Regions from separate parts of the Pantoea ananatis PA13 genome, predicted to be linked through region 3. Evidence: predicted binding sites of a transcription regulator. Region 3 holds the regulator's gene; each other region holds the start of a gene.
The links. Region 3 encodes LexA, which represses DNA repair genes until DNA is damaged. Its sites were predicted from a motif close to TNCTGTATGTACATACAGNA; they were not measured.
Positions count from the first base shown of each region.

Region 1: dinB (DNA polymerase IV) is a predicted target of LexA. The motif match lies at 4,932-4,951, and genes of this name have one in related genera.
Region 2: PAGR_RS12360 (metal-dependent hydrolase) is a predicted target of LexA. The motif match lies at 1,736-1,755, and genes of this name have one in related genera.

Region 1 covers NC_017554.1:3,574,600-3,584,406, forward strand. Annotated here, with positions in the region: gene PAGR_RS17000 (sugar ABC transporter ATP-binding protein) at 1-503, shown strand, start outside; gene PAGR_RS17005 (ABC transporter permease) at 500-1,501, shown strand; gene PAGR_RS17010 (sugar ABC transporter substrate-binding protein) at 1,532-2,599, shown strand; gene dinB (DNA polymerase IV) at 3,865-4,920, opposite strand; gene dpaA (peptidoglycan meso-diaminopimelic acid protein amidase) at 5,167-5,907, shown strand; gene PAGR_RS17030 (class II glutamine amidotransferase) at 5,872-6,645, opposite strand; gene lpcA (D-sedoheptulose 7-phosphate isomerase) at 6,700-7,278, opposite strand; gene fadE (acyl-CoA dehydrogenase FadE) at 7,535-9,807, shown strand, end outside.
Region 2 covers NC_017554.1:2,621,573-2,631,379, forward strand. Annotated here, with positions in the region: gene PAGR_RS12345 (fructosamine kinase family protein) at 1-279, shown strand, start outside; gene PAGR_RS12350 (YniB family protein) at 284-820, opposite strand; gene hxpB (hexitol phosphatase HxpB) at 977-1,645, shown strand; gene PAGR_RS12360 (metal-dependent hydrolase) at 1,775-2,365, shown strand; gene PAGR_RS12365 (L-cystine transporter) at 2,516-3,907, shown strand; gene PAGR_RS12370 (DUF6515 family protein) at 4,103-4,501, shown strand; gene osmE (osmotically-inducible lipoprotein OsmE) at 4,557-4,892, opposite strand; gene PAGR_RS12380 (multidrug effflux MFS transporter) at 5,118-6,320, shown strand; gene nadE (NAD(+) synthase) at 6,438-7,262, shown strand; gene PAGR_RS12390 (methyl-accepting chemotaxis protein) at 7,340-8,995, opposite strand; gene yddG (aromatic amino acid DMT transporter YddG) at 9,540-9,807, shown strand, end outside.
Region 3 covers NC_017554.1:4,365,033-4,374,839, reverse strand. Annotated here, with positions in the region: gene ubiC (chorismate lyase) at 1-361, shown strand, start outside; gene ubiA (4-hydroxybenzoate octaprenyltransferase) at 373-1,257, shown strand; gene plsB (glycerol-3-phosphate 1-O-acyltransferase PlsB) at 1,387-3,813, opposite strand; gene PAGR_RS20625 (diacylglycerol kinase) at 3,942-4,310, shown strand; gene lexA (transcriptional repressor LexA) at 4,417-5,031, shown strand; gene dinF (MATE family efflux transporter DinF) at 5,142-6,464, shown strand; gene PAGR_RS20610 (CsbD family protein) at 6,636-6,848, shown strand; gene zur (zinc uptake transcriptional repressor Zur) at 6,919-7,440, opposite strand; gene PAGR_RS20600 (conjugal transfer protein TraF) at 7,868-9,139, shown strand; gene dusA (tRNA dihydrouridine(20/20a) synthase DusA) at 9,238-9,807, shown strand, end outside.

The DNA.
Region 1 (9,807 bases), 790 kb from region 3:
CCCTGGTGCCCGAAGAGCGTCGCAAAGAAGGCATTTTCATTGATGAATCGGTGGCGATGAACCTGAGTATCAGCGCAGACGACAGTTTTTCCCGCTGGAGCCTGTTTGGTCATCGTCAGGCCTGGCGCTGGGCAGAGGAGGTTATCCGTCGTCTCAGCGTACGTACGACAGGCCCGGCGCAGCAGTTGCGTCGTCTCTCAGGCGGTAATCAGCAAAAAGTGGCGATAGGCAAGTGGTTACGCAACAACGCCGACGTACTGATTTTTGATGAACCCACGAAAGGCGTGGACGTTAAAGCCAAAACCGAGCTGTTCACGCTGATAAGCAAACTTGCCCAAGAAGGCAAAGGCATAATTTACGCCTCTGGCGAATTTTCTGAACTGGTCGGCTTATGCGACCGTATTTGTGTGCTCTGGGATGGACGTATTGTGGCGGAGTTAGAGGGACGGCAAGCCACAGAAGAGACACTTTTGCTCTATTCCACCGGAGGAACCCCTGCGTGAGCAGTAAAGACTTATCCCTGAATGCAGCGTCTTCCTCGCTGCGCCATCAACTGTTCGATTTCCTGTACAAGTGGGGCATGCTGCTGACGGTAGTGATATTGATCGCAGCCTTTGGTCTGGCGTCCGACAGTTTTCTGGAGCCGAACAATATCATTAATATCCTGCGATCCATCGCCATCGTGACCGTTATCGCCGTGGGCGTTTCCGTGTCGCTGACCGTGGGCGGCTTCGATCTTTCCGTTGGTTCGACCGCCTCACTGGCAAACGCCCTGGTGATTTCGTTATTCGTCTGGTACGGCTTTGATACGACGGCGGCTATCGCAATTACGCTGGCCCTTTGTACGCTGGTCGGCCTGTTCAACGCCTTCCTGATCGTGGTGCTGCGTATTCCCGACATGCTGGCAACACTCGCCACCCTCTTTGTGATTCAGGGCGTGGCAATGACCTACAGCTTTGGTGGCTCGATTACGGAAAATATGGTGTTGCCCAGCGGCGACATGGCTGAGGGCACAATTCCGGCAACCTTTAACCTGCTGGGCCAGGTGCCCACCATCGTCATTATCATGTTGGTTGTCACGGTCGTTGCACAGCTGGCGTTATCCCTGACAAAGCACGGTCGCCGCATGTACGCGTTGGGCGGTAATCCTGAAGCCGCCAGACTTTCGGGTATTCGTACCACGCGTTATCGCGTACTGGCCTATGTTATCGCCTCATTGTTAGCGGGGCTGGGCGGTATTCTGCTGGCCTCACGCATTGGATCGTCGCAGGCGAATGCGGGCGGCGGTTATCTGATGGATGCCGTCGCTGCGGCCTGGATCGGCTTATCCCTTGCCGGTTCAGGTAAACCGAATGCGCTGGGTACGCTACTTGGTGCCGTTATTCTTGGCGTGCTGCAAAACGGTCTGGTGATGTTATCCGTGCCCTATTACGCCATGGACATTATTAAAGGGCTGGTGCTGGCTTTAGCACTGGCTATCACGTACGTTCAGCGCCGCTGAGGCGCGTTCCCCTTACTGGAGTTAAGAATAATGAAAAAGATAACACTCTCGCTGCTGGCATTAAGCCTGCTAAACGCCAGCGCAGCGTTTGCCGACACCGTTACGCCCGTTCCTGCCGCTATCGCTAACCATGAAGGGCCGATCCGTATTGCGGTTATCCGTAACCTTGGCTCAGACGACAACACCACGCAGTTTGTTGCGGGGGCGATTCAACAAGGCCGCCAGTTGGGCTTTAAAGTCAGTACGTTTCTCAGCAACGGCGACGATGCGCGCTTTCAGGATTTCGTGAATCAGGCCATCAGCCAGAAATACGACGGTATTGTTCTGTCACATGGCAAAGCGCCATACGCCAGCGCGCTGGTAAAACGCATTGCGGACGCTGGTATTAAAGTCTCGGTATTTGATACACCGGTGGATACCCCGATTCCGGGCGTTACGGTGACAGCTCAGGATGATGCTTCTCTGGCTCAACTGTCTCTGGGACAGTTAATCAAAGATTTCAACGGTAAAGCCAACATCGTTAAATTATGGGTAGCGGGTTTCCCACCGATGGAACGTCGTCAGGTGGTTTATGAAAAATTGCTGAAAGAGAACCCGGGCATTCATCAACTTGAGTCGATTGGCGCGGTATCAACGGATGTTCAGGGCGACACCGCCAATAAAGTGGGCGCTATTCTGGCGAAATACCCCAAAGGCAAGATCGATGCCATCTGGGGCGCGTGGGATGCGTTCAGCCAGGGCGCTTATAAAGCGCTGCAGGAGAATGGCCGTACAGAGATCAAACTGTACAGCATTGATGTCTCCAATCAGGATTTGCAGCTGATGCGTCAGAAAGGCAGCCCGTGGGTACAGACCGTCGCCGTCGACCCTAAAACCATCGGGGCCGTAAATATGCGCCTGGTAGCGAACAAGATTGCCGGTGAAACCACCCCAGCGACGTATGAATTCAAAGCCGCATCGATTTCTCAGCAGGCGCTCAACAGCCATCCTGGTGCGGTGAACGTGGCATCGCTGAACAAGATTATTCCAGGCTGGGGCAGTAATGAGGATTTCGTCCAGCCGTGGTTTGCGACGCTGGAAGCGAAATATAAGAAGTAGGTGTTCGTCGCCGAACAGGGGTGGTTAAGGCGGGCTGCCTGAGCGGCATCCAGTCACAAAGCTCCGAGAAGGTTTCGCTCGCCAGGCGGCAGGCAGTTTCAGCTCGCCCCGTGCGGGCGACCGACAAGGGGCCGCCAGTCGCCGCGGCCCCTTGACCCCGGGCTCCCGGCTTTACAGCCTGAGCGGCGTCCAGTCATAAAGCTCCGGGAAGGTTTCGCTCGCCAGGCGGCAGGCAGTTTCAGCTCGCCCCATGCGGGCGACCGACAAGGGGCCGCCAGTCGCCGCGGCCCCTTGACCCCGGGCTCCCGTCCTGCCCACCCGCCGCTGCGCGGTCCCTTCGCTGCTTCAGGATTTCTGCCGGACCGCCAGGCCGCGCCATCCCTGGCGCGGCCTGACTTTCGCCGACGTCCTGTCGGCTCATCCGGAAATCCTGCATCCGCTCAGCGAGTGGGAAGGCCGGCCCACTCCACCGCTTTGATACCTGTGCCAAAACTACTTTCCGCGTCGCTTCAGATGCCAGAAAAGCATCACAGCTTATTGCTGTTCATTTTTTCATTTTCGTCAGGCCTTCCTGTCTTCAGTTCTGATTGCGCATGTTAATAACAGGCAAAGCAGGCCTTTGGGAAAAATACACGCCCTCACAGGCGAGGGTTTGCTCGAGGCATCCGCCGCGCTGAGGAGAGAACGAAGGCCAGGACGGCGCGGCACGGAAGCCGCGACGAGGACGGCTGCGCCAGGGACGGCGCATCCGGACGGTCCGTCAGGCCGCAGTGAATGACGAAGGTACAGCGGCGGCTGCCGGACGCCGGGATTGTTAAGGGGCTGGCGCAAGCCCCTTAACCCGACCGCCTGCATGGACAGGCTGAAACTCCCCACCGCCTGGCGGGCGGAACATTCTCGGAGCAAAACCGTGGACTTATCACCTGGCAGGCCCCAGGCAAAGCCGCACAAAAAAAAGAACAAAATCCCACAGGCGGGGGTTTTCAGGAGGCATCCGCCGCGCTGAGGAGAGAACGAAGGCCAGGACGGCGCGGCAGGGACGCCGCGACGAGGACGGCTGCGCCAGGGATGGCGCATCCGGACGGTCCGTCAGGCCGCAGTGAGTGACGAAGGTACAGCGGCGGCTGCCGGACGCCGGGATTGTTAAGGGGCTGGCGCGAGCCCCTTAACCCGACCGCCTGCACGGGCAGGCTGAAACTCCCTGCAGCCTGGCGGGCGGAACATACTCAGAGCAAACCCCATCCCCGCCAACGGCGGAACTCCCTCTATATGCCCAGCAACAGCTGCCGCTCCAGCTGCGGATCCACCAGCGTCACATGCAATCCCACCAGCCGCACACCGCGACCCGCCCGGCGCTCATCCCAGGTTTTACGCGCCACGGCAATCATGTCTTCTTTATTTAGCACCGGCCAGACATGCTCCTGAGTCGTCTGCTGGAAATCACTGAACTTCAGCTTCACGCCCTGGCGCGCAATATGCTTATCGGGGCGAATCTGCGTCAGGCGCCGATCAAGCTCGGCATAGAGGTAATCAATGATTTCCAGGCAGCGCTCCCAGCTGTCGATATCGTCAGCCAGCGTACGCTCAACGCCTAATGATTTCCGTTCGCGTTCCACCACCACACCGCGTTCATCAATACCGTGGCTGCGCTCCCATAATATCCGGCCAAACTTACCAAAACGTTTTAGCAGCAGTGCCAAATCGGCATTTTGCACGTCGGCGCAGGTGTGCAGGCCCATCTCTTCCAACTTTTTTGCCGAGACTTTCCCCACGCCGGGGATTTTTGCCAAGGGTAATGCCAGCAAAAAGTCAGACATCTGCGCAGGCGTGATGACGTACTGACCATCCGGCTTATTTAAATCGGAGGCGATCTTGGCAAGGAACTTGATCGGTGCGATGCCCGCCGAGGCGGTAAGCTGCGTTTCGCGAAAAATAGTGGCGCGGATCTCCTGGGCGATCAACGTGGCAGAGCCCTGGCAGTGCGTGCTGTCGGTAACGTCCAGATAGGCTTCATCCAGCGACAGCGGCTCAATAAGGGAGGTAAAACGGGAAAAGATGGCGCGAATCTGGCTGGAGGCTTCTTTATAGACTTCATAGCGCCCGGGCAATAAACGCAGATGGGGGCAAAGCTTTAATGCCATACCGGTCGGCATCGCACTGCGCACGCCATATTTACGTGCCGGATAGTTAGCGGTACTGATCACGCCGCGGCGATCGCGGCTGCCGCCAATGGCCATGGGAATATCACGTAATGAAGGGTCATCACGCATTTCCACTGCAGCAAAAAAGCAGTCCATATCGACATGAATGATCTTACGCATCGCCCCTCCAGCACTGGATAAGTATACAGTCAGAAGAGACTTGTGCAATATTTCTTGCAGTTGCTAACAAACTTTACAAATTTTCAGCGCTATTCCATCAAAGAAATGGACATTTTGCTCTGCGCTGTATTGCTAAAAAAACACACAATGTTTAATGTTGCGCTGCGGTAGCGGAAAGTTCCGATAATGCAAACAGAGGCGCACTTACCGCGCCATTGTTCTTCTTCACTTCAAGGTATACACAGCATGGGCAAAATCGCACTTCTGTTTGCGATGATTTTACTGCCAGCCCTCAGCATGGCAATGACTCCTGAGCCGGTTCAGCAACTGGCCCCGGTCAGTAAAGAATTAAAGAAACAGCTAATCGGTACACCGGTTTATATTCAGATCTTTAAGGAAGAGCGTACGCTTGAGCTATACGGCAAAATTGGTAATGAGTACCGTTTGCTGGATACCTACCGCATCTGCAACTTTTCTGGCGGCCTTGGCCCTAAACGTCGTGAAGGCGATTTTAAAAGCCCGGAAGGTTTTTACAGCGTAAAAATGAATCAACTGAAGCCAGACAGTCGTTTTTACCGCGCGATTAATATTGGCTTTCCCAACCAATATGACCGCGATCAGGGCTACAGCGGTAACTACCTGATGATTCATGGCGACTGCAAGTCTATCGGCTGCTATGCCATGACCAATGCTTACATGGATCAGATTTTCACTTATGTGAACGCCGCATTACGCAATGGCCAGCAGGAAGTGAATATTGCCATTTATCCGTTTCGCATGACGGAGAGCAATATGCAGCGTCATCGCTATTCCACCTATGCGGATTTCTGGAAGCAGCTTCAGCCCGGCTATGCCTACTTTGCGCAATATCATCAGCCGCCAACGGTAAATGTTGCCAGCGGCAGATATGTGATGAACAGCAGCCCGGTCATCACACAACCCGAAGCGGCCTCACAGTCGTTCCTGGCGCTCTCCAAGGTAAAATAAAGCCCATTCGCCTGGCACGATCCGGTGCCAGGTTTCATTCCCCGTTAACGGCTGTGTCGCAATGACAGTGACCACATCGTTCGCGCTGGTATGTTTCTGGAAATCAATTTCCACATCCTGATCAAGTAGCTGCGCCCGGCCAAAAGGGGCTCGGCGGGTAATCCAGAACAGATTGGTGGAGCAGAACGCCATTAAGTAGCGACCATCCGACAGCAGCATGTTAAACACGCCCTTCTGCCGCAGTTCGCCCGCCAGTTCGCCGATATAGCGAAAGACCGCAGGCCAGTTACCTGGCGTACGCGGATAGCGCGTGGCCAGCTTGTGCAGGATCCAGCAGAATGCCTTTTCACTGTCGGTTTCACCAACCGGACGAAAGGTTCCGGTCTCTAGTTGCCTGTAGCCTTTAAGCTGCCCGTTGTGCGCATAGGTCCAGTTTCGCCCCCACAGTTCCCGCGTAAACGGATGGGTGTTTTCCAGAGAGACCGGCCCACGGTTCGCCTGGCGAATATGCGCCACGACGGAATGGGACTTGATCGGGTATTCCTGCACCAGACGCGCAATGGGGGAATTAAAACTCGGCAAGGGATCTTTAAAGGTGCGGCAACCTTTATCTTCGTAAAACGTAATACCCCAGCCGTCTTTATGCGGCCCTGTTCCGCCGCCGCGCTGCACTAATCCGGTAAAACTGAAACAAATGTCGGTGGGAACATTGGCGCTCATCCCGAGCAATTCGCACATAGCAACCGCCTTATGTCAAAACGCCTCCTGCCGCTCAGGAGGCCAGTCGTGCTGTTACCTGACCATCTCTTTTTCAATCAGCAGCATCAGGATATGAATCACTTTAATATGGATCTCCTGAATGCGATCGGCATAGCCAAAATGCGGCACACGGATTTCAATGTCCGCGCTGCCAGCCATCTTGCCGCCATCTTTACCCGTCAGAGTGATCACTTTCATCCCCTGCGCACGCGCAGCCTCAACGGCCTTGATGATGTTGGCCGAGTTTCCTGACGTCGAGATCCCGAGCAGCACGTCGCCTGAACGCCCTACCGCTTCAACGTAACGGGAAAAGACGTGGTCATAGCCGAAGTCATTGCTCACGCAGGAAAGGTGGCTGACGTCTGAAATGGCAATAGCCGGATATCCAGGACGATTTTCACGGTAGCGGCCCGTGAGTTCTTCAGCAAAGTGCATCGCATCACAGTGAGAACCACCGTTGCCGCAGGAAAGCACTTTGCCGCCCGCTTTGAAGCTGTCAGCCAACATCACCGCCGCCCGTTGGATGGTGTGAATGTTCGCGTCGTCACTCAGAAAGTGATTCAACGTCTCTGCCGCTTCATTGAGCTCTGAACGAATAATGTCCTGATACATAGACTTGTCCTTTGTAGGGGAGGTTAATCGCAGCAAGTTTAACGGAATGGTTGACCTGCGCAAAGCACCACAGGGTCAGATAGCCGTGTGCCCGCCGTTTTTTTCACGTTCGTTATTTTCATTACGGGCGCTGTTTCGCTGATTTTGTGAGTCAGGTTGTAATTGCGATGTAAACAAATTGATAAATGCCAGCAGGTGATTTAAACCTCTCCTTATAACAGGTCAGACCTCTTACTACTTAACGGAGCACTTCATTATGATGGTTGTCTCGATTCTTGCGACAGTGGTGCTAATTGGCGCCCTGTTTTATCACCGCATCTCTCTGTCACTCAGTAGCGCAATCCTGCTGCTGTGGACCGCTGCGATGGCGGTGGCCCACCTGTGGACGCCGTGGCTGCTGTTGCCGCTGGCGATCATCCTGGTGCCGCTGAACCTGACCAGCCTGCGCCGCAAACTGTTTTCCAAACCGGTGCTGCAGCGCTTTCAGCAGGTCATGCCGCCGATGTCTCGTACGGAAAAAGAGGCGATTGACGCGGGCACAACCTGGTGGGAAGGCGATCTGTTTCAGGGCAAACCTGACTGGCAGAAACTGCACAACTACCCGCAACCGCGCCTGACGCCGGAAGAACAGGCCTTTATTGATGGCCCGGTGGAAGAAGCCTGCCGCATGGCGAATGATTTCCAGATCACCCATGAACTGGCGGATATGCCGCCAGAGTTGTGGGCCTATCTGAAAGAGCACCGCTTCTTCGCCATGATCATTAAAAAAGAGTACGGCGGACTGGCATTCTCCGCCTATGCCCAGGCACGCGTGTTGCAAAAACTGTCGGGCGTATCGGGTATTCTGGCGATTACCGTGGGGGTGCCTAACTCACTGGGTCCGGGCGAACTGCTGCAACATTACGGAACGGAAAAACAGAAAGATCACTATTTACCGCGTCTGGCGCGGGGCGACGAGATTCCCTGTTTCGCCCTTACCAGCCCGGAAGCCGGTTCCGATGCCGGGGCAATCCCCGATACCGGCGTCGTTTGCATGGGCGAATGGCAGGGCCAGCAGGTGCTGGGCATGCGACTGACCTGGAACAAGCGCTATATCACGTTAGCCCCAATCGCCACCGTACTGGGTCTGGCCTTTAAGCTTTCCGACCCCGAGCATCTGCTGGGCGAGAAAGAGGAACTGGGCATTACCTGTGCCCTGATCCCAACCAGCACGCCGGGCGTGGAAATCGGTCATCGCCACTTCCCGCTCAACGTACCGTTCCAGAATGGTCCAACCCGTGGGAAAGACATTTTTGTCCCCATTGATTTCATCATTGGCGGCCCGGAAATGGCCGGTCAGGGCTGGCGGATGCTGGTGGAATGTCTGTCCGTCGGACGTGGCATCACGCTGCCGTCAAACTCAACCGGTAGCCTGAAAACGGTGGCACTGGCGACCGGCGCCTATGCGCACATCCGTCGTCAGTTCAAGCTGTCTATCGGTAAAATGGAAGGTATTGAAGAGCCGCTGGCGCGCATCGCAGGTAATGCCTATGTAATGGACGCGGCCGCTACGCTAATCACCACCGGGATTATGCAGGGTGAAAAACCCGCGGTTCTGTCAGCCATCGTCAAATATCACTGTACCCATCGCGCTCAACAGTCAATCATCGATGCGATGGATATCGCGGGTGGTAAGGGCATCATGCTGGGTGACAGCAACTTCCTGGCGCGTGCCTATCAGGGTGCGCCCATCGCTATCACCGTGGAAGGCGCGAACATTCTGACCCGCAGCATGATTATCTTTGGTCAGGGGGCAATTCGTTGCCATCCTTATGTCCTGCAGGAAATGGCCGCCGCCGCCAGCAACGATGTTGCCGCCTTCGATAAGGCGCTGTTTAGCCATATTGGTCACGTTGGCAGCAACGCGATGCGCAGCCTGTGGCTAGGCCTGCTGGGCGGTCGCACCAGCGCCGCGCCAACCCGCGATGTAACGCGTCGATATTATCAGCACATGAACCGCATTAGTGCCAACCTGGCCTTGCTGTCAGATGTCTCTATGGCGGTCTTAGGCGGCAGCCTGAAACGTCGCGAACGGATGTCTGCTCGCCTGGGTGATGTGCTGAGTCAGCTCTACCTGGCGTCTGCCACTCTGAAACGCTATGACGATGAAGGACGCCACGAAGCCGATTTACCGCTGGTGCACTGGGGCGTGCAGGATGCACTGAATAAAGCAGAGAAAGCCATGGACGATCTGCTGAGTAACTTCCCGAACCGCCTGGTGGCTGGCGTTATTCGACTGATGGTGTTTGCCGGTGGTCAGCACTGCCCTGCACCGTCCGATCGTCTTGATCACAAACTGGCAAAAATGCTGCAGGTGCCTTCGGCGACGCGTACGCGTTTAGGTCGTGGTCAGTATCTTGCGCCGAGCCAGCATAATCCTGCAGGTCAGTTAGAGCAGGCATTGCAGGACGTGATGGCGGCGGAAGTGATTCACGACCGCCTGTGCAAGCAGCATAAAAAACACTTCTCATTCACCCGACTGGATGCGCT
Region 2 (9,807 bases), 1.7 Mb from region 3:
CCATGGATTTTTGATCCGGCCTGTTACTGGGGCGACAGAGAATGTGATCTGGCGATGCTGAGCTGGTTTAACGATCTGCCCAGAGAAATCTTCGACGGCTATAATCAGGTCTGGCCGCTGCCGGATGGCTTCTCACAGCGCCAGCCGGTTTATCAGCTTTATTATCTGCTAAACCGGGCCAACGTGTTCGGCGGCAACTGGCTGGGTGCCGCGCAGTTTGCCGTAGGTCAGTTACTGGACGACGACGCGCTGGCGGCCGGCCAGGCTAAACCGGCCTGACCGGTTAGAGAAAACCGAGTAACGAAAGCAGAAAATATCCGGCGATGACAATCACGATGGGCAAAATATAGAGCGGGAAAATCTGCAGAAAAATGGTGTGACGAGGTATGCGCACCTTCTCTTCCACCTGCTGACGCGTGCGCCCTTCGCTGCCTTTCGCCTGTTCGAGGATCATCTGGTCTTCAATGCCTTCGCGGACATGGCGAACCTGCCTCCCCATACGCGCACCTGACGCTTCCAGGGCCAGCCCGATGAAGATCAGAATATAGATCAGCCAGAACCCCAGGTTCATCTGGCCGTTAAACTCCGGCACGGGCGAGTTGTGCCAGAAAACGTTCAGAAACGGCGTGTTAAAACGAATCATATCGACCATGACATGAATAAAATCGAGCATCACGGCATCAATGCCGGGTTTCTTTTCACTGTGTTTAAAGAGAAAACTCAGCAGTGAGATGATCGTGGAGAGCAACGCCAGTAAAAAAACTATCCAGCCGACAACGCGTTTAAGGATGGCAATACGGCCAGCCTGTTGATAGGTCATGATATCTCCTGAACCCAAAATCCTGTTAGCCTTCAGTCTAACCTGCCCTCAGGGAATTTTCCCAAAAAAAAGAGCAGGCTGCGCCCGGCAAGGCTCTCGTTAACCCCCGCCTGCGTTCGTGGTAAGGTAGCGGGATTATTTACAGGGGAGCGCCTTATGTCTTACCACCGCCCGGTTTACGCGGCTTTATTTGATATGGATGGATTACTGATTGATTCGGAACCACTCTGGGATCGGGCCGAAATGGATATCTTTTCCACCCTGGACGTTGATTTAACGCGCCGTCATACGCTGCCCGATACGCTCGGGCTACGCATCGATCAAACCGTGCGCATGTGGTATGAAACGCTGCCCTGGACCGGTCCGTCGCAGCAGGAGATTACCCAGCGCATTATTACCCGCGTGATGGAACTGATTGCGACAGAACGCCCTCTGCTGCCCGGTGTTGAATCGGCCCTGAGGTTATGTAAGCAGCAGGGGCTAAAAACCGGCCTGGTCTCGGCCTCGCCGCTGTTTATGCTGGAAGCCGTGCTGGAGATGTTCAACCTGCGGCCCTGGTTTGACGTGCTGTCTTCGGCGGAGAACCTGCCTTACAGCAAGCCGCACCCTCAGGTGTACCTTAATGCGGCGGAGGCGCTGGGCATCGATCCGTTAAACTGCGTCGCGCTGGAAGACTCCGTTAACGGAATGGTGGCGAGCAAAGCGGCACGGATGCGCGCCATCGTCGTGCCGGCTGCCGTCCATCAGGAAGATGCTCGTTGGGCACTGGCCGATGTTAAACTCGGCAATCTGACACAGCTGATGCCCGCCCACTTACTGGGGTAATCGTGCCTGTGTTGTAACCTGTTGCACAGGCTTAAAAAATTAACGCTTCGTTACAGCGTCACAGGTTCTCATTTACTGGATAAATCCCTATACTGGATGCATCGACAGTTTTTGCAGCCAGGTTTTATCATGACGGCCGAGGGCCATATCTTTTTTGCGGTTGCCAGCGCTATTTTTGCCAAACGGGCCGAACTCACGCCGGTGATGGCGCACGCAGACTGGTGGCATTTGATCCCGGCCACGTTACTGACCTGCCTGCTTCCCGATATCGATCATCCCAAATCTCTGTTAGGACAGCGGCTTCGCTGGCTGTCCCACCCTATTGCGCGGGCCTTTGGTCACCGGGGATTTACCCACAGCCTGCTTGCGGTGGCGGCCAGCCTGTGGCTGTTTCAGATTAACGTACCGAAAAGCTGGCCCCTCCCGGCCGATGTATTGCAGGGCATGACGCTCGGTTATCTGAGCCATATTGTGGCGGATATGCTTACTCCCGCTGGCGTTCCACTACTCTGGCCCTGCCGCTGGCGTTTTCGCCTGCCGGTACTGAACAGCCAGAAAGGCAATCAACTGGAGCGAGCGCTCTGTTTATGCCTGATCGGTTACGCTCTGTGGTTCCCGGTAGGGATGCCTTCATTTGGCGAAAATGGCTGGCCCGCCCAGGTATTCGACACCTTACAAAATGGCGTTAGCCGTCTCATTTCTGCGCAATCTGAGCGTTAATTGCCCGGGAAAAGGGTAAGGTTATAAGCTATTCCATTTGGATATAAGATTGCGCGATTTCTAACTGTTACCATTTCTGGATACGTATCTTTACGATCAAACCTCTGCTGCTCTCCTGACCAGGGAATGCTGCATTACATCGGAGTTGCTATGGATATTCCTCTTACGCTTAACGTCGTGGCATTTGTGCTGCTACTGCTTTTGCTGTCGCGCCTTGGCCGGGCAAACTGGAGCCTGTCGAAAAAGGTTCTGACTGGCCTGGTGCTGGGTGTAGTGTTTGGCCTCGCGCTTCAGCTGATTTATGGCGGCAACAGCGATATCGTTAAAGCCTCTATCGGCTGGTTTAACATCGTTGGTAACGGTTATGTTCAGCTGTTACAGATGATTGTGATGCCGCTGGTGTTCGTGTCGATTCTCAGCGCCGTGGCCCGCCTGCACAATGCCTCCTCACTGGGAAAAATCAGTTTTCTGACCATCGGCGTACTGCTGTTTACAACGGCAATTTCTGCCCTGATCGGCGTTTTTGTCACCGGCCTGTTTCACCTTAACGCGACCGGTCTGGTACAGGGCGCCCAGGAAACGGCTCGCCTGAGCGCGATTCAGAGCAACTACGTTGGTAAAGTCGCTGATTTGACAGTGCCTCAGTTAATCCTGTCATTCATTCCTAAAAACCCGTTTGCCGACTTAACCGGTGCCAGCCCGACGTCCATCATCAGCGTGGTCATCTTCGCCGCGTTCCTGGGTGTGGCTGCCCTGCAGTTGCACAAGGATGATGAGGTAAAAGGCCAGCGGGTACTGACCGCCATTGATACGCTGCAGTCGTGGGTGATGAAGCTGGTTCGCCTGATTATGAAGCTGACACCTTATGGTGTGCTGGCGCTGATGACCAAAGTCGTTGCCGGCTCCAACGTGCAGGACATCATCAAGCTGGGCAGCTTTGTTGTGGCATCCTATTTGGGCCTGACCCTTATGTTTGTGGTTCATGCGCTGCTCCTGTCGGTCAACGGCATCAATCCTATGCGCTTCTTCCGCAAAGTGTGGCCGGTATTGACCTTTGCCTTTACCAGCCGCTCCAGCGCCGCCAGCATTCCACTGAACGTGGAGGCGCAAACCCGCCGCCTTGGCGTACCTGAATCGATTGCCAGCTTCTCGGCCTCATTTGGTGCCACCATTGGACAGAACGGCTGTGCCGGTCTTTATCCGACGATGCTGGCAGTGATGGTCGCCCCAACGGTCGGCATCAATCCTTTTGATCCGCTGTGGATTGCCACGCTGGTCGGCATTGTGACATTGAGTTCAGCAGGCGTAGCCGGTGTCGGCGGCGGAGCGACCTTTGCCGCGCTGATCGTCCTGCCTGCGATGGGGCTGCCGGTCACGCTGGTCGCGCTGCTGATTTCCATTGAGCCTCTGATTGACATGGGACGAACCGCGTTAAACGTCAATGGCTCAATGACCGCAGGATCGCTTACCAGTCGCTGGCTGGGCCTGACCGATAAACGCGTTTTAGAGCGCAGCGAACACAGTGAATTAGAGCACAGCTAATCACGCCAGACCTGGCGTCCGCCGCCAGGTCTTTCTCTCTGTTTTTGTCTTATCTTCTCCTTATTTCTTCATCATCATCCTGTTCCCGTTAAGAAAACGTTAAGCGTGGTAAACGGGCAATAATGCACAGCATTTCCCCTTGTCTTTACGCAGCAAAAAGAGAATTCTGCAGGTAATAACTGCAGGAGAATGCTCATGAAAACGGTTATCGCCTCATTACTGGCGCTAGCAATTGTCGCGCCCACTCACGCGTTTGCTCGTCCCGGCGACTGGGGCCCGGGTCCACACTGGCGACCCGGCCCAGGCTGGCATGGTCCGGCACCGCGCTGGCACGGCCCCGATCACTTCCATGTTCTGCCGCTGGCCGCAACGGCGGTATTGATTGGCGGATTAACGTATTACCTGCTTAACGGCAGTTATTATCAGCGTCACGGAGAAGAGTACGTGGTGGTTGAGCCGCCTGTGCAAACCTACGAAACGGGCATGAGAGTGCTGGATTTTAACGGCAGGCGCTTTTATGTGCAGGACGGGCACTACTATCAGCGGGAAATTAACGGCAGCTACATTGAAGTGCCCCGACCGGCAGGATTGTAGCTATAAAAAAAACGGCTCACCCAATGGCGAGCCGTTTCTTATTTAAAGCGGCTAATTACTGCTTAACCTGCGGGTCTGTGTCGTATTCAGCACAGCTCTGGAAGCCGTAGTTCATCACGCGGCCTACATCGTTGTAACTGACGAAATAGGTTTGGGCTTTACCGTCACGCTCGCCGATAACGTAGGTCTGGCAGGTACCACGTGCATGCACCATGGTGATTTCAGTGGAAGCTGGGCCAGCAATCTGGCGTACCTGCTCGCGGGTCATGCCTTTTTTGACGTCCTTAACCACCGGCTTAGTCACGTAGCTTTCGGCACGATCGTAAGTCGTACAACCAGAGAGCGCAGCCAGCGTCAGCGCCGCAGCGATACATCCCATCACTTTATTCATCTTGTTGTTCCTCGTTTTTTGTCCATGTGCTGAAAAGCCTGGAACATAAAACGGTTTTTTTCAAGTTAATGACAGACTTAAACTCAACTCGCTCAGGATGCTTTGATAACATGCCCCGAGATGACCTTTGCGCAGCCGCCAATAAGTGAGACAGCACGCTTGCCGGGCCTGCCCTGGTAACAACCCTTAAAAGTGACAATGTCACATTTTACCTACAGAGGATACATGAAGCTTTCATCACCAAACCGCCTGGTTTATGCCATTACACTGGGATTGCTTGCCGCGCTGGGGCCGTTGTGCATTGACCTGTACCTGCCCGCGCTGCCCCAGTTGGCAACGGATCTTCAGACATCGACCTCAACGGCACAGCTCAGCCTGACGGCCGGGCTGCTCGGTCTGGGAGCCGGGCAGCTGTTTTTCGGGCCGATGAGCGATAAATTTGGCCGCCTGCGCCCACTGACGTTGTCCCTGGTGCTGCTGTTTATTGCCTCGGTGGGCTGCGCGCTGGCGCAGGACATTAACCAGTTGCTACTGGCTCGCCTGTTTCAGGGACTGGCAGGCGCAGGCGGTGCGGTGCTCTCACGGGCAGTTGCTCGTGACATGTACAGTGGTCATGAACTTACCCGCTTTTTTGCCCTGTTAATGCTGGTAAACGGCCTGGCACCTGTCGCTGCGCCTGTACTGGGCGGCGCACTCATGACCTTTCTGAACTGGCGCGGTATCTTTGTGGTGCTGGGCTGTATCGCGGTTTTACTTATCCTGCTGGCGCGCGGAAAGCTGCATGAAAGTCTGCCCGCCGGGCGACGCAGTCAGGGATCGGTCTTTTCTGCCTATGCGGCGCTGGGCCAGGTTATTACCCATCGCCCTTTTATGGGATTTTGTCTGACGCAGGGGCTGATGATGTCTGGCATGTTTGCCTATATTGGCTCCTCGCCGTTTGTTCTGCAGGAACGTTATGGCCTGTCACCGCAGGCGTTCAGCCTTTGCTTTGCCGCAAACGGTTTCGGGCTAATCATCGCCTCTCAGACCAGCGCCCGGCTCTGTCCGCTGTGGGGGGAGTTTCGGGTGCTAAAAGGCGGGCTGACGTTGGCAGGCGTGGCATCCAGCCTGTTGCTGATCGCGGGAATAAGTCATGCTCCCCTGCCGCTGTTACTGCTGGCCCTGTTCTTTACCGTTGCCAGTAACGGCGTGATTTCCACGACGGCGGCCTCACTGGCGATGCAAAGCCAGGGGCAGCGCGCCGGTAGCGCTTCAGCCGTGATTGGCGTGACGATGTTTACCCTGGGGGCCATTGCCGTACCGGTGACGGGCATCGGAGGAACATCAGTAATCAGTATGACGCTGACCGTTTTTGGCTGCTACATGCTGGCTATACTGACGTTTATGGCTTTGGCGAAAAAACCGGCATCCGGTGCAAAAACCCTGTGATTCCGCCTGCCCTGATAAAAACAGCTGTCGCTTTGGCTTGTTGTTTACAGGGATGCGCGTTAGCTTTAAAACAGGCGTTGTATTGTGCCAACGAGCGACAGACTTGAGGAGATGTTGATGTCACTGCAGCAGGAAATCATTACCGCACTCGGCGTTAAGCCGACTATCGATCCACAACAGGAAATCCGCACTAGCGTTGATTTCCTAAAAGCGTACTTAACCCGTCACAGCGGTGTTAAGACGTTGGTACTCGGTATCAGCGGCGGACAGGATTCAACCCTGACCGGCAAACTGGCCCAAATGGCAATAACGGAACTTCGGCAAGAAACGGGCGATAAAGACTATACCTTTATCGCGGTGCGCCTGCCTTATGGCGTGCAGGCCGATGAGCAGGACTGTCAGGATGCACTGGCCTTTATCCAGCCGGATCGCTCGCTGGTGGTCAACATTAAAGAAGCGGTGCTGGCCAGCGAGCGGGCGCTGAAAGACGCGGGCATCGTCCTGTCCGATTTTATCCGCGGTAATGAAAAAGCCCGCGAACGTATGAAAGCGCAGTACAGCATTGCCGGCATGACCAAAGGTGTGGTGGTCGGTACCGACCACGGCGCAGAAGCCGTTACCGGTTTCTTCACCAAATATGGCGACGGCGGGAGTGACATCAACCCAATCTTCCGCCTGAATAAACGTCAGGGAAAACAGTTGCTGAAAACCCTGGGCTGTCCCGAGCATCTCTATCTGAAAAAACCCACCGCCGACCTTGAAGACGATCGTCCTGGCCTGCAGGATGAAGTCGCGCTGGGTGTGACATACGACATGATCGATGACTATCTGGAAGGCAAAACCATTGCGCCGGAAAGCGCGAAGATCATTGAAGGCTGGTACCTGAAAACCGAGCACAAGCGTCGTCCGCCTGTGACCGTTTTCGACGATTTCTGGAAATAATCCCCCCTCGTCTTTATCCGTTGTCATCGCGCCCGGTCAGCTCAGTAGCCGGGCGCTGCCATGTAATAGGTTCCCGATTAAAAACGCTGCCAGTCAGCGTCACTCGCCGCTGCCATCGCGTTGCGGGCAGGAAGTGGCACGCGGTCTGCACGTCCGACCCTGCTGCTTTGGATCGGTGCCTGGCGCTGCGTTTTGGCGAGCGTGAAGGTAGCAACCAGCTGGTTGAGGGTTGAGGCCTGATCCATTAATGAACGGGATGCAGAAGACGCTTCTTCAACCAGAGAGGCATTTTGCTGCGTCACATCATCCATCTGGTTTACGGCCAGGTGCACCTGATTAATCCCTTGAGACTGCTCGTTTGCAGCAACCGAAATCTCATCGACTAAATCGGTCACCTGACGGACCGCGTCTGTCATGCGCGTAATATTGTTACCCACGCCTTCTGCCTGATTCGAGCCGGCTTCCACATGGAGCATAGAAGCTTCAATAAGCGCTTTGATCTCCCTGGCAGAAGAAGACGATCGCTGAGCCAGATTGCGCACCTCCCCTGCCACCACGGCAAAACCACGCCCCTGTTCGCCTGCCCGTGCCGCTTCAACCGCCGCGTTAAGCGCCAGGATATTGGTCTGGAATGCAATACCTTCAATCAACGCGATAATATCGGTAATTTTTGTCGAGCTCGTCCGGATATCGCCCATGGTCATCAGCATCGCCTTCACGCGTGACGCACTGTCTTCAGAGATATCACGCGCGTTTTGGGCAAGCTGGCTGGCAAGTCGTGTATTTTCTGCCGTCTGACGCACTGTTTCACTCAACTCAGACATGCTGGCAGCCGTCTGTTCCAGGGAGGCAGCCTGCTCTTCCGTACGGGAGGAGAGATCTTCGTTGCCCGCAGAAATTTGTGCGGAAGCCGTGCTGACCGACTGCGCCGCGCTTTCTACTGCGCTGAGGGACAGGGCAACGTTTTCCACCAAATGGTTAAATGCCTTTGCCGTCAGGCCGATTTCATCTCTGCGAGCGTCATCTGCACGTAATGTCAGATCCAGATTTTCGCTCGCGGCTTCCATTGTGTGGCGCATCGCGTTGAGCTGACGACGAATAGCAAAAATGGTTTTAAGCGTAAAAAAGCCCAAAAGCAGTATGGCTGAAGCTGAGCCGGCAATCAGAATGAGTAAAGTATGACGATAGGTGCTGTCATTTTCTTTACGGAGTTGATTACCAATATCCACATTGAGTTGCAGCTGTTTCTGATAATCGTTAATCAGCTGTCGGGTTATCGCACCGATACCGCTATTACCCTGCAGCATCGACAAAGAAACCGCATCGTTCTGTGCGCGTGAGGCGGTGAGAAAAGCAGGCAGATCAGCCTCAATTCTTTTAATGGTGACAAATGCCTTTTCGGTCATCTGTCGATCTTCCTCACTGGAAATATCGTTCTTAAGGTAATTCTGGTTGAGCAGCGAAATATGGTTTAAGACACCGTTGATTTCTTTCTCAATCTGCATCTGCTTAGCGGGATCGGTCATGCTCTGATGATGGTAGAGCGCGATGATAATGGCGTTGCTGCCGTCAACCATTTTGGCAATATCAGTAATAGAAGGAAGGGTATTTTCCTGCACATACTGGAAACGGTATTGAAAACCGTCCGCCACAGAAACCGCCACGATAACCATGGTTATCAGCGCCATGCAGAGAAGAGAAAAGGTCAGTAAAAGCCGCTGTGTTATAGTCATATTTTTCACCTGGTTGTAATTAAAACAGTTAATTCGTCTAAAAATTTCAGACGCAGACCTTAACTATCGACATAAAAAGGTGATAACAGCGCCCAAAACAGGCATTGTTTATTAAGCATTTAACGTGGATGAATTATTTTAAAAACAATAAGTTATTATTATGATGACGCATAAAAAAACACATCGTTACTCACTGTAATAAATCCTTAACCAATTCTTAACGCTCCACCCTGTTCTGGCGCTCGCGGACGGAAATCTATGAAACCTAATCCTGTGGTCATCCCCCTTTGCCTGCGCGGGGTTGATGCGCTTGCGAGGCTCGTCAATAGAGGGAAAGCCACAAGGGTTGGATTGCGATCGGCAAAAGGCGTTATGCAACCTGTTAATCAGGCCATTCATGAAGGGCGTTGAGGGAAAAACGTTGCTCCGCACAGGGCCTGTTACTGGTTCCCCTGGCGGAATACCTGATGGACAGGCTACATGCTTACCGTTAGCATACTTCGCGCTCGCTGCCCGCTGGCGGCTCCTTTAAACGTTGAGTTTTATGCCTGCTAACTTATCACGCGCAACCTTAATCGGTTTGAGTGCGATTCTGCTCTGGAGCACCACCCTTGGCCTGTTGCGCAGCGTCAGTGAGGCGTTTGGCCCGACCGGCGGCGCCGCGCTGATTTATTCCACGACAGCGATTTTACTGTGCCTCACGCGCGGCATCCCCCATCCGCGTTCCCTGCCAGGGCGCTATCTGCTTGTGGGCGGCACCCTGTTTGTCGGCTATGAAATTTGCCTGGCGCTGGCGATTGGTCTCGCCAGCA
Region 3 (9,807 bases):
TGTACGTGAGGGCTTTATCTCCGCCGATGAACTCGGCGATGAAGGGGCATTACTCCCTGCCGATCAGCGTTTCTGGCTGCGAGAAGTCATTCTCTACGGGGATGAGGAACCTTGGCTGGCAGGGCGCACGCTGGTGCCAGAAAGTACCCTCAACGGCCCGGAAGCGATGTTACAGCAACTCGGTACGCGCCCGCTGGGGCGTTACCTGTTCTCGTCTTCAACGCTGACCCGCGATTTCATTGAACCTGGCCGCGTTGATGCGCTCTGGGGACGCCGCTCGCGCCTGCGACTGTCAGGGAAACCGCTGCTGTTAACGGAACTGTTTTTACCGGCTTCGCCGCTCTATCGTGATCAAGGTTAAGGGTTTGACCTGTGCAGAACACACAAAACATGACGAAATGGCAGGCTTACAGCCGCCTGATGCGCATTGATAAGCCGATTGGCGCTCTGCTGCTGCTGTGGCCAACATTGTGGGCGCTGTGGTTGGCAAAGATGGCTGTTCCGCCCCTACACATACTGGCGGTGTTTGTCGCCGGGGTATTTGTTATGCGCGCCGCAGGCTGTGTCATCAATGATTATGCCGATCGCAAGGTCGATGGTCATGTCGAGCGCACGAAGCACCGGCCGCTGGCAAGCGGTGCCGTCACCGCGAAAGAGGCCAAATACTTATTTGTGGTGTTAGGACTGATTGCCTTTGCCCTGGTGCTGAGCATGAACCTGATGACTATCATGCTCTCGATCGTGGGCCTGGCACTGGCCTGGGTCTATCCGTTTATGAAGCGCTATACGCATTTGCCGCAGGTGGTGCTGGGCGCGGCATTTGGCTGGGCGATTCCCATGGCATGGTCAGCAGTTAGTGAGTCCTTACCTCTTGTCTGCTGGCTGGTATTTCTGGCTAACATTTGCTGGACGGTGGCCTATGACACGCAATATGCCATGGTCGATCGCGATGATGACTTGAAGATTGGCGTTAAATCAACGGCGATACTGTTTGGCCGCTACGACAAATTCATTATTGGTTTGCTGCAGTTGGCGACGCTGGTACTCATGGCGTGGGTAGGGATGATTCTGGATCTGAACGGGGCGTTTTACTGGACACTATTGCTGGCTGGCGGGCTGTTTGTTTATCAGCAAAAGCTGATCGCAGAGCGCGATCGCCAGGCCTGTTTCCGCGCTTTTCTGAACAACAACTACGTAGGACTGGTTCTGTTTCTGGGCGTGCTGATGAATACGCCGCCGTTTTCACAGCTTCTTTAAACGCCATTGACAGGACATCACAGCCAGCTTGTGGATTGGAAAGTGGGTCAAAGCGGGTAGTTGCGCCATGCCAGCACGCGGATAAAAAAGGCGACCTCAATGGTCGCCTTTTTCGTTGTCGCTGACTCGTTAATCGTGCGCGACAGCGCTCTCAATGGTCATGCGTACATCGCTGGTAACCAGCTCAGCCAGGATATGCCAGGTCGCCAGTGTCTGCGCCACGTCTGCATCGCCACTGTCGCTGATATAGCCTTCATCACGCAGTGTAAGCACCAGTGAGGAAAACACCGCTTTATCAAAGAACTCCGGCGCGTTAATGCCGTGCAACACGCTCAGACGCTGCGCCAGGGTACGGCTCTCTTTTTCCAGCGTGCCACGGTTGATGGTGGGCTTGGCACTCAGGATGGAGAAAGTAATGGCGTAGCGCTGCAGCGTCTCACGTACACCTGCGGCCAGCAGCTGAAGCGTACGGTAACGCGCGGTATTGAACGACAGCAGGCCCGCTTCAATGGTAATCAGCCCCTGACGCGTCAGTTCCTGGCACAAATCAGTGAGCAACTGCGGCAGTTGGTCATTGCTCCAGCGCAGGAACAGTTCGCTCTTCAGCATGGGGTAAATCAGACTGACCTGACGCAGCAGTTCGGCTTCGCTCAGATTACGGTGCTGCTGCACAATCGCCGCAATCAGCGCTGGCATCACCAGCATATGATGAATGTTATTACGGTAGTAGGTCATCAGCACGGCCTGCTCGCGCGGCAGAATAATGATGTCACCAATACTGTCTTTCTCACTCTCGAACTTGTTCATGCTAAGGGCATGGTCCAGCAAGGCTTCGGCGGACATGTCTGGCAATGTTGCATCCGGTGAGTAGGGCACATTGCGCAGCAACTGGGTGTAGCACTCCAGTTGCTCAATCAGCTGCTCGCGAGTTAGTGAGCGCTGACGTGAAGCAAGCAGGGCGGTCACGCACAGGTTCATGGCATTCGCCGCGCCGGCTTCATTGATTCGCACCATGATGGTGGCCGCGATATCATTCGCCGTTGGGGTTAACCAACCCGGGCGCTGGGCTTCAATGGGATCGATAGAATCCCGCCATTCAGGAACGCGCTTGTTCAGATAATTTATCAGCGGCAGCGGCTCACCAAAATTCACGTATCCCTGGCCGAGGTTACGCAGCTTGCGCAAGCCGCGCACCATCTGCATAAAGCCTTCTTTCTCTTTAACGGCACCGCGCAGTTCTTTCGCGTAGGTTCCCACTTCCATGACGTGTTCATAGCCGATGTAAATAGGCACTAACGTGATAGGGCGCGTACCGCCGCGCAGCATGGCCTGCAGCGTCATGGATAACGTCCCGGTTTTAGGATCCAGCAGTCGGCCAGTACGTGAACGGCCGCCTTCAACGAAGTACTCGACGGAATAGCCGCGGGTAAAAAGCTCGCCCAGATATTCGCGGAAAACGGTGGAGTAGAGCTTGTTGCCCTTAAAGGTACGGCGAATAAAGAAGGCACCCAGACGGCGGAAAATCGGCCCGGCAGGCCAGAAATTCAGGTTAATACCGGCGGCGATGTGCGGCGGTACCAGCCCCTGGTGATACAGCACGTAAGACAGCAGCAGGTAATCCATGTGGCTGCGGTGGCAGGGCACATAAACGATCTCGTGTCCGTCCTGCGCCAACTGACGCACGCGCTCACCGCCGTTCACATTGATACCCTGATAGAGGCGGCTCCAGAGCCAGCCCATTACCCGGTCCGTCACGCGAATGGCTTCATAGGAGAAGTTGGCGGCAATCTCTTCCATCATCTCGATGGCGTTCTGCTGCGCCTTCTCATGGGAAATCTTTTTACTGCGGGCTTCGTCTTCTACCGCTTTTTCAATCGCCTTCGATTGCAGCAGGCGGTTGAACAAATCCTGGCGCGCGGGAAGGCGCGGGCCAACAGCCGCCAGACGCTGACGGGCAAAGTGGATACGGGCAACCCGGGCCAGTTTCTGGGCGATGGATTTATCCGTGCCGTGCTCAGTCGCCATACGACGCAGAGAGACGGTCGGTGAGAAGCGCACAAAACTGTCACGTCCATGCCAGAGCACGGCAAAGAATTTTTGTACGCCGTTAAGCAAGCGCAAATGCGGTGGATTGTCTTCACCCTGCACTTCCCGGCCAGGTGCACGACCAAACATAACTGAAACCGGTAACATCTGAATATCAAGCTCAGGATTACTGCGGTGCAGATCAAGATATTCGTGGAAGATTTTTACCGACTCGACGCTGGGCACGAAATAGGGGAACACGCGCGGACCGTCGTGAATAAAGACATGGCGCGGCAACAGGGCCCCGTCAATCTCCAGTGGTGAGAGCGGATCGGGCAGATCGTGCCGGATGCACTGCGCACGCAAAGTGAGGAGATCGGCCTTTGAATCATAAGGCAGGACATACATAATAGGCCGGGTAGGATCCAGCCCATGTTCGGATACGGGATCGGCCGGAATGGCCTTACTCTTTACCAGAAACGAAAGGGGTAAATTCAGTAATTTATAAAAAAGTATACGCCAACCTGACATAGACAATATGAAGCCTCTTGTTAGCAAAGCGGCGCAAGCTTATCAGAAAGCGCAGCAAAAATCTGTGACAGCGACAATTGTGCGCTGCCCAATATTGACGTCAATCCTTTGAAAAGAGTTCCTTTATTATGACAAATAATGCCACCGGCCTTAACCGTATTGTGAAAGCGGCCGGCTATTCATGGCAAGGTCTGCGTGCTGCCTGGCAGCACGAAGCCGCTTTTCGTCAGGAAGCGGTTGCCGCAGTGGTGGCGATTATCCTGGCCTGCTGGCTGGATGTCGATACTGTTTCGCGCATCCTGATGATTGGTTCTGTCGTGCTGGTGATTATTGTCGAAGTCCTGAACAGCGCGATAGAAGCCGTGGTAGACCGCACAGGCCAGGAGCGTCATCCGCTTGCCGGGCGGGCAAAAGACATGGGATCCGCTGCCGTTTTTATCGCAATATTACTGGCCCTTTTTGTCTGGGGAACGCTGCTTTGGTCGCATTTGCGATAAGCGTTCCATCTCGGCTCAAATAACTGATTTTGACCTGAGTTTTGGTTTCCATTTCACCAATACCTGTATATACTCACAGCGACTGTATAAACAACCAGGGGGCGGGATGAAAGCATTAACCAGCAGGCAGCAACAGGTCTACGACTTGATTCGCGACCACATTAATCAAACAGGCATGCCGCCAACGCGTGCAGAAATTGCTGCACAACTCGGTTTTCGTTCGCCCAATGCGGCCGAAGAACACCTGAAAGCACTGGCGCGTAAAGGCGTGATTGAAATTGTCTCTGGTGCGTCCCGCGGTATCCGTTTGTTAATGGAAGAAGAGCCATCAGACGGCCTGCCGCTGATCGGTCGTGTTGCCGCCGGTGAGCCATTACTGGCTCAGGAACACATTGAAACACATTACAAAGTGGATCCCGACATGTTCAAGCCTTCAGCCGATTTCCTGCTGCGCGTAAGCGGTATGTCAATGAAAGACATCGGCATCATGGATGGCGATCTGCTGGCCGTACACAAAACGCAGGACGTGCGCAATGGTCAGGTTGTGGTGGCGCGCATCGATGACGAAGTCACGGTAAAACGCTGGAAAAAGCAGGGTTCTGTGGTGCATCTCTTACCTGAAAACAATGATTTCGAGCCTATCGTTGTTGACACCCGTGCCCAGTCACTGACCGTTGAAGGTCTGGCCGTGGGCATTGTGCGTAACGGTGAGTGGCTGTAAAACCGGTTAAGATTGTCGGCTTTCGTCAATCTTACTATTCCCCTGCTTGTCCTTACTTTTCCGCTGTGGGTTGACCTGAAACCCCGGCGGTTCATCGCACGGATTTACGAATGCGCTTTCTGACGGCTACCGATAAAAAACTGTGGCGGTTAGCGCTGCCCATGATCCTGTCAAATATTACGGTTCCTTTGCTCGGCCTGGTCGATACGGCCGTTATTGGTCATCTCGACAGTCCGATCTATCTGGGCGGCGTCGCCGTCGGCACGACCGTCACCAGCTTTGTCTTCATGTTGCTGCTTTTTCTACGCATGAGCACTACGGGCTTAACGGCACAGGCATTCGGTGCGGGCGATAAGACCGCGCTGGCGCGTGCGCTGACACAGCCACTGATCATCGCCCTGGTGGTCGGCATCCTGTTTATCTTCCTCCGCTATCCCGTCACCGCATTGGCGACCCGCTTTGTCGGTGGGGATCCGTCGGTGCTGGAACAGGCTGCCCTGTTTATTCATATTCGCTGGCTCAGCGCGCCCGCAACGCTGGCTAACCTGGTAATCCTGGGCTGGCTGCTGGGCGTTCAGTATGCCCGGGCACCCGTCATCCTGCTGGTGGTGGGGAATGTCATCAATATCCTGTTAGATCTTTGGTTGGTTCTGGGCCTGCACTGGGGCGTGGCCGGTGCCGCCACCGCCACCGCGCTGGCAGAATACGCGACGTTGCTGGTCGGTATGGCGATGGTGTGGCGCGTATTAAAGCTCCGTGGTATCAGGTTTGATATGCTCACCCGCAGCTGGCGTGGCGATATTCACCGCCTTCTTCGCCTTAACCGCGATATCTTACTGCGCTCATTGCTCTTGCAGCTCTGCTTTGCCTCGCTGACCGTACTGGGTGCCCGTATTGGCCCGGATGTGGTAGCGGTAAATGCTATCCTTCTGATGTTTATTACTTTTACCGCTTATGCCCTGGACGGCTTTGCCTATGCCGTCGAGGCCTTTGCTGGCGAAGCACACGGGGCAAAAGACGGTAGCCGACTGCAGCAGGTATGGTTGTCTGCCTGTCGCCAGGCCCTGTTAGTGGCGCTGTTTTTCTCGCTGGCCTATGCTTTTTTTGGCTATCAGATCGTGACTTTGCTGACTTCTATTCGTGCACTGCAAGAGGCGGCCGATAGTTTTCTGATTTGGCAGATGGTGTTACCGCTGATCGGCGTCTGGTGCTATCTACTGGATGGCATGTTTATTGGCGCAACGCGGGGCAGAGAAATGCGTAACAGCATGGCAGTGGCTGCGCTGGGTTACTTCCTGACGCTCACGACACTGCCTTGGCTGGGCAACCATGGTTTGTGGCTGGCTATCGCCGTTTTCCTGGCCCTGCGTGGCTTATCCTTGTGGCTGGTCTGGCGGAAGCACTGGCGTAATGGCACCTGGTTCAATGCCTGAACGCTCAGGCGGAATTATGACGCAGGATACATAATATTTTCATTTTTTCCGGCAATCCTGAGATTACCTACTACAATTAACTTTGAATGGCGCTTATGACCAGCGCTTTATATCGTGATTTTGCTTAACTGCAAGATAATGCGAAACCGAAGGATAACGTGGAGGTCTGCAATGAATAAAGACGAAGCGAGTGGTAACTGGAAACAGTTCAAAGGAAAAATGAAAGAGAAATGGGGCAAGCTGACCGATGATGACATGCAAGTCATTGAAGGTAAACGCGATCAGCTGGTCGGTAAAATCCAGGAACGTTACGGCTACGCAAAAGAAGAAGCGGAGAAGGAAGTAACGGCCTGGGAAGGTTCTAACAAAGATTACCGCTGGTAATCACGCTTTTCAGGGACGCTCCTACCCGGGTCGGTACGCTCATGCCGGCCACCGCACAAGGATGTGCAAACTAGCTCCGCTTACCGCGCTTTTTCCCTTCAGTATGATGATCGTGATCACAATGTTCATGCTGTTCACACGCCTCAACTTCAGCACAGTTCTCACATAAGCCATGCGCTTCGATCACGCTATTTCTGAGGACAAAATGGGCTTCCTCAGCCAAAGAGGCGATGATCTGCTCCGCGCCCTGAGCCTGCTTTTCGGTCACGCCAGCACAGCGATCGCACACCAGCATAACCGACGTGTGTGCAGGCGCTTCGAAGTGATGGCACATTACGTAGCTGTTATTTGATTCCACCCGATGAATAAATCCCTGCTCCAGCAGGAAATCCAGCGCGCGATAAACGGTGGGCGGTTTTGCCTGTGGCTCGCTAACTCGCAGCTGATCCAGCAGATCATAGGCACTGATTGAGCCAGGCTGTCCGGCCATCAACCTCAGCACTTCTGCTCGCTGTGTTGTCAGGCGAACACCGCGCTGTAAACACAGCTTCTCAGCCTGGGTCATAATTTGCTCTGGCGTCATGGTTGACATGAAAGTTCTCCGCTGGACAGGTGATGTTATCTTATCACAATAATTATGTTGACGCTGAACCTCGCCAGGAGTCCCTGAGCCTGCCTTTTTGACCACTTTTACCCCTGTTATCACCCGGCAACAACCCGCCTGAGACCAGTGTATTTCAGAATGTTTATAGATATTTTTTACTTTTACTTTACATCTCACTGAGTTAAGCACTAATGTTTAAATGTTCTTAATAAAGTGCTGGCTCAGACCGGATTTGCCTGAAGCTTTTCTGGCGGTAACTGCACATATCGGATCGAAAAATAATCAATCCACGGAATTGCGCCACTATTTACTCTGAATTCACAGCAATAAAGCGTTAGCAATCCTCCACAATGGAGCTAACAAACTATTCAGTCGTTAATGTTTTGACGGCAATATTTCAGGTGATGATAAGCAAATGGCAAAATTAACCGTACCACGTTCCGTTCTGGTTTTTCCTGCAGTGTTCAATGCCCTGGTTTTCTCATCTTCCGCGCTGGCCGCAGGAACCTGGTATGATGCCCGTAACGATGCCATGGGTGGAACAGGCGTGGCGTCGTCGACCTACGGATCAGCCGTTCTGGCCAACCCGGCCTTGATGACCAAAGCGAAACCTGATGACGATGTCAGCATCATTATTCCCAGTGCCGGTGCGCAAATCACCGACAAAGACAAGATGGTCGATAAGATCGATAACATCACTGACACAGTGAATCGCTATCAGGATCTGTTCGAAAATGCATCGGGGTTTGAGCTGTTGCGTCGTATTCCTGAGATACAGGCCGCGTCAGGCGACTTAGCGAATACGCTCCGGGACTTACGCGGTAACAAAGCCAATGCCACAGCGGGCGTGGCGATCGCCGTAACCATCCCTAACGAAACCCTGCCTTTTGCTTTTGTGACTAAGGCTTACGGTACAGCACATGTACGCGCAAACGTGAAAGAGGGTGACATTGTCATACTGCAGGGCGTTGCTGATGGCTCCTTTGCAGGTATTCCTGGTGGTCCCTTTGGGCTGGCTAATATCCAAAACTTGCTGGGTTCCAGTGCCAATGGGCTGGCTGCACTGAATACGGATTATGGTATTGCCGTTGCGCATGAATTCACCATCGCCGGTCAGCCGGTTTCAATTGGCATTACACCCAAGCTGCAAAAAACCTGGCTGTATAACTATTCCGCCAGCGTCTATAACTACGACAAAAACGATTTACGCGATGGCCGCTACCGCAGCACGGAAAGTGGCTTCAACATTGATGCCGGCATGGCGACAGTGTTTGCTGAAAACTGGACGCTGGGCGTGACCGGACAAAACCTGGTTTCCCGCGATCTGGAAACGAAAGAAGTCAACGGCTACCGCGATACTTACGAAATCCGCCCATTAGTGACCGCGGGTTTAGCCTGGGATAAAGGTCCCGTTACCCTGACAGGTGATGTTGACCTCACTGAAACCCATCGCTTTAAATCGCAGGAAAACAGCCAGTACGCTGGCGTCGGTGCGGAATACCGTGTACTGGACTGGCTGCAGTTACGTGCTGGTTACCGCGCGGACATGCGTTCGACTGATGAAAACGTAGCCACAGCCGGTTTCGGCCTGTCACCATTCAATAATTCTGTGCACCTGGATCTGGCGGGTTCGGTAGGCCAAAACAATACCTGGGGCGCGATGGCTCAGCTCGGATTTAATTTCTAATCTCCGCCATTTAAGGGCGGGCGATACCTTGTCGCCCGCCCTTATGCTATCCTTGCGCAGAATATCATCACTGTTAACCACCGGACCGACTGCGCTTCATGACCGATACTTTTTCATCCCAACGCTTCTCCATTGCCCCCATGCTCGACTGGACTGACCGTCACTGTCGCTATTTCCATCGCCAGCTTACGGCTGACACGCTGCTGTATACCGAGATGGTCACGACGGGCGCGATTATTCACGGCAAAGGCGATTATCTGGCATACAGCGAACAGGAGCACCCGGTCGCGTTGCAGTTGGGCGGCAGCGATCCCGCAGCCCTGGCGCAGTGTGCGGCGCTGGCAGAGCAGCGCGGTTACGATGAGGTGAACCTTAATGTCGGTTGCCCGTCAGATCGGGTACAGAATGGTCGTTTTGGCGCCTGCCTGATGGCGGAAGCTGGCTTAGTGGCTGACGGCATCAAAGCGATGCGCGATGTGGTGGATATCCCGGTAACGGTTAAAACGCGCATCGGCATTGACGATCAGGACAGCTATGCTTTCCTTACCGACTTTATCGGCACGGTTGCCGAACGCGGTGGTTGTGACACCTTTATTATCCATGCCCGCAAAGCCTGGCTTTCCGGACTCAGCCCGAAAGAGAACCGTGAGATCCCACCGCTGGATTAT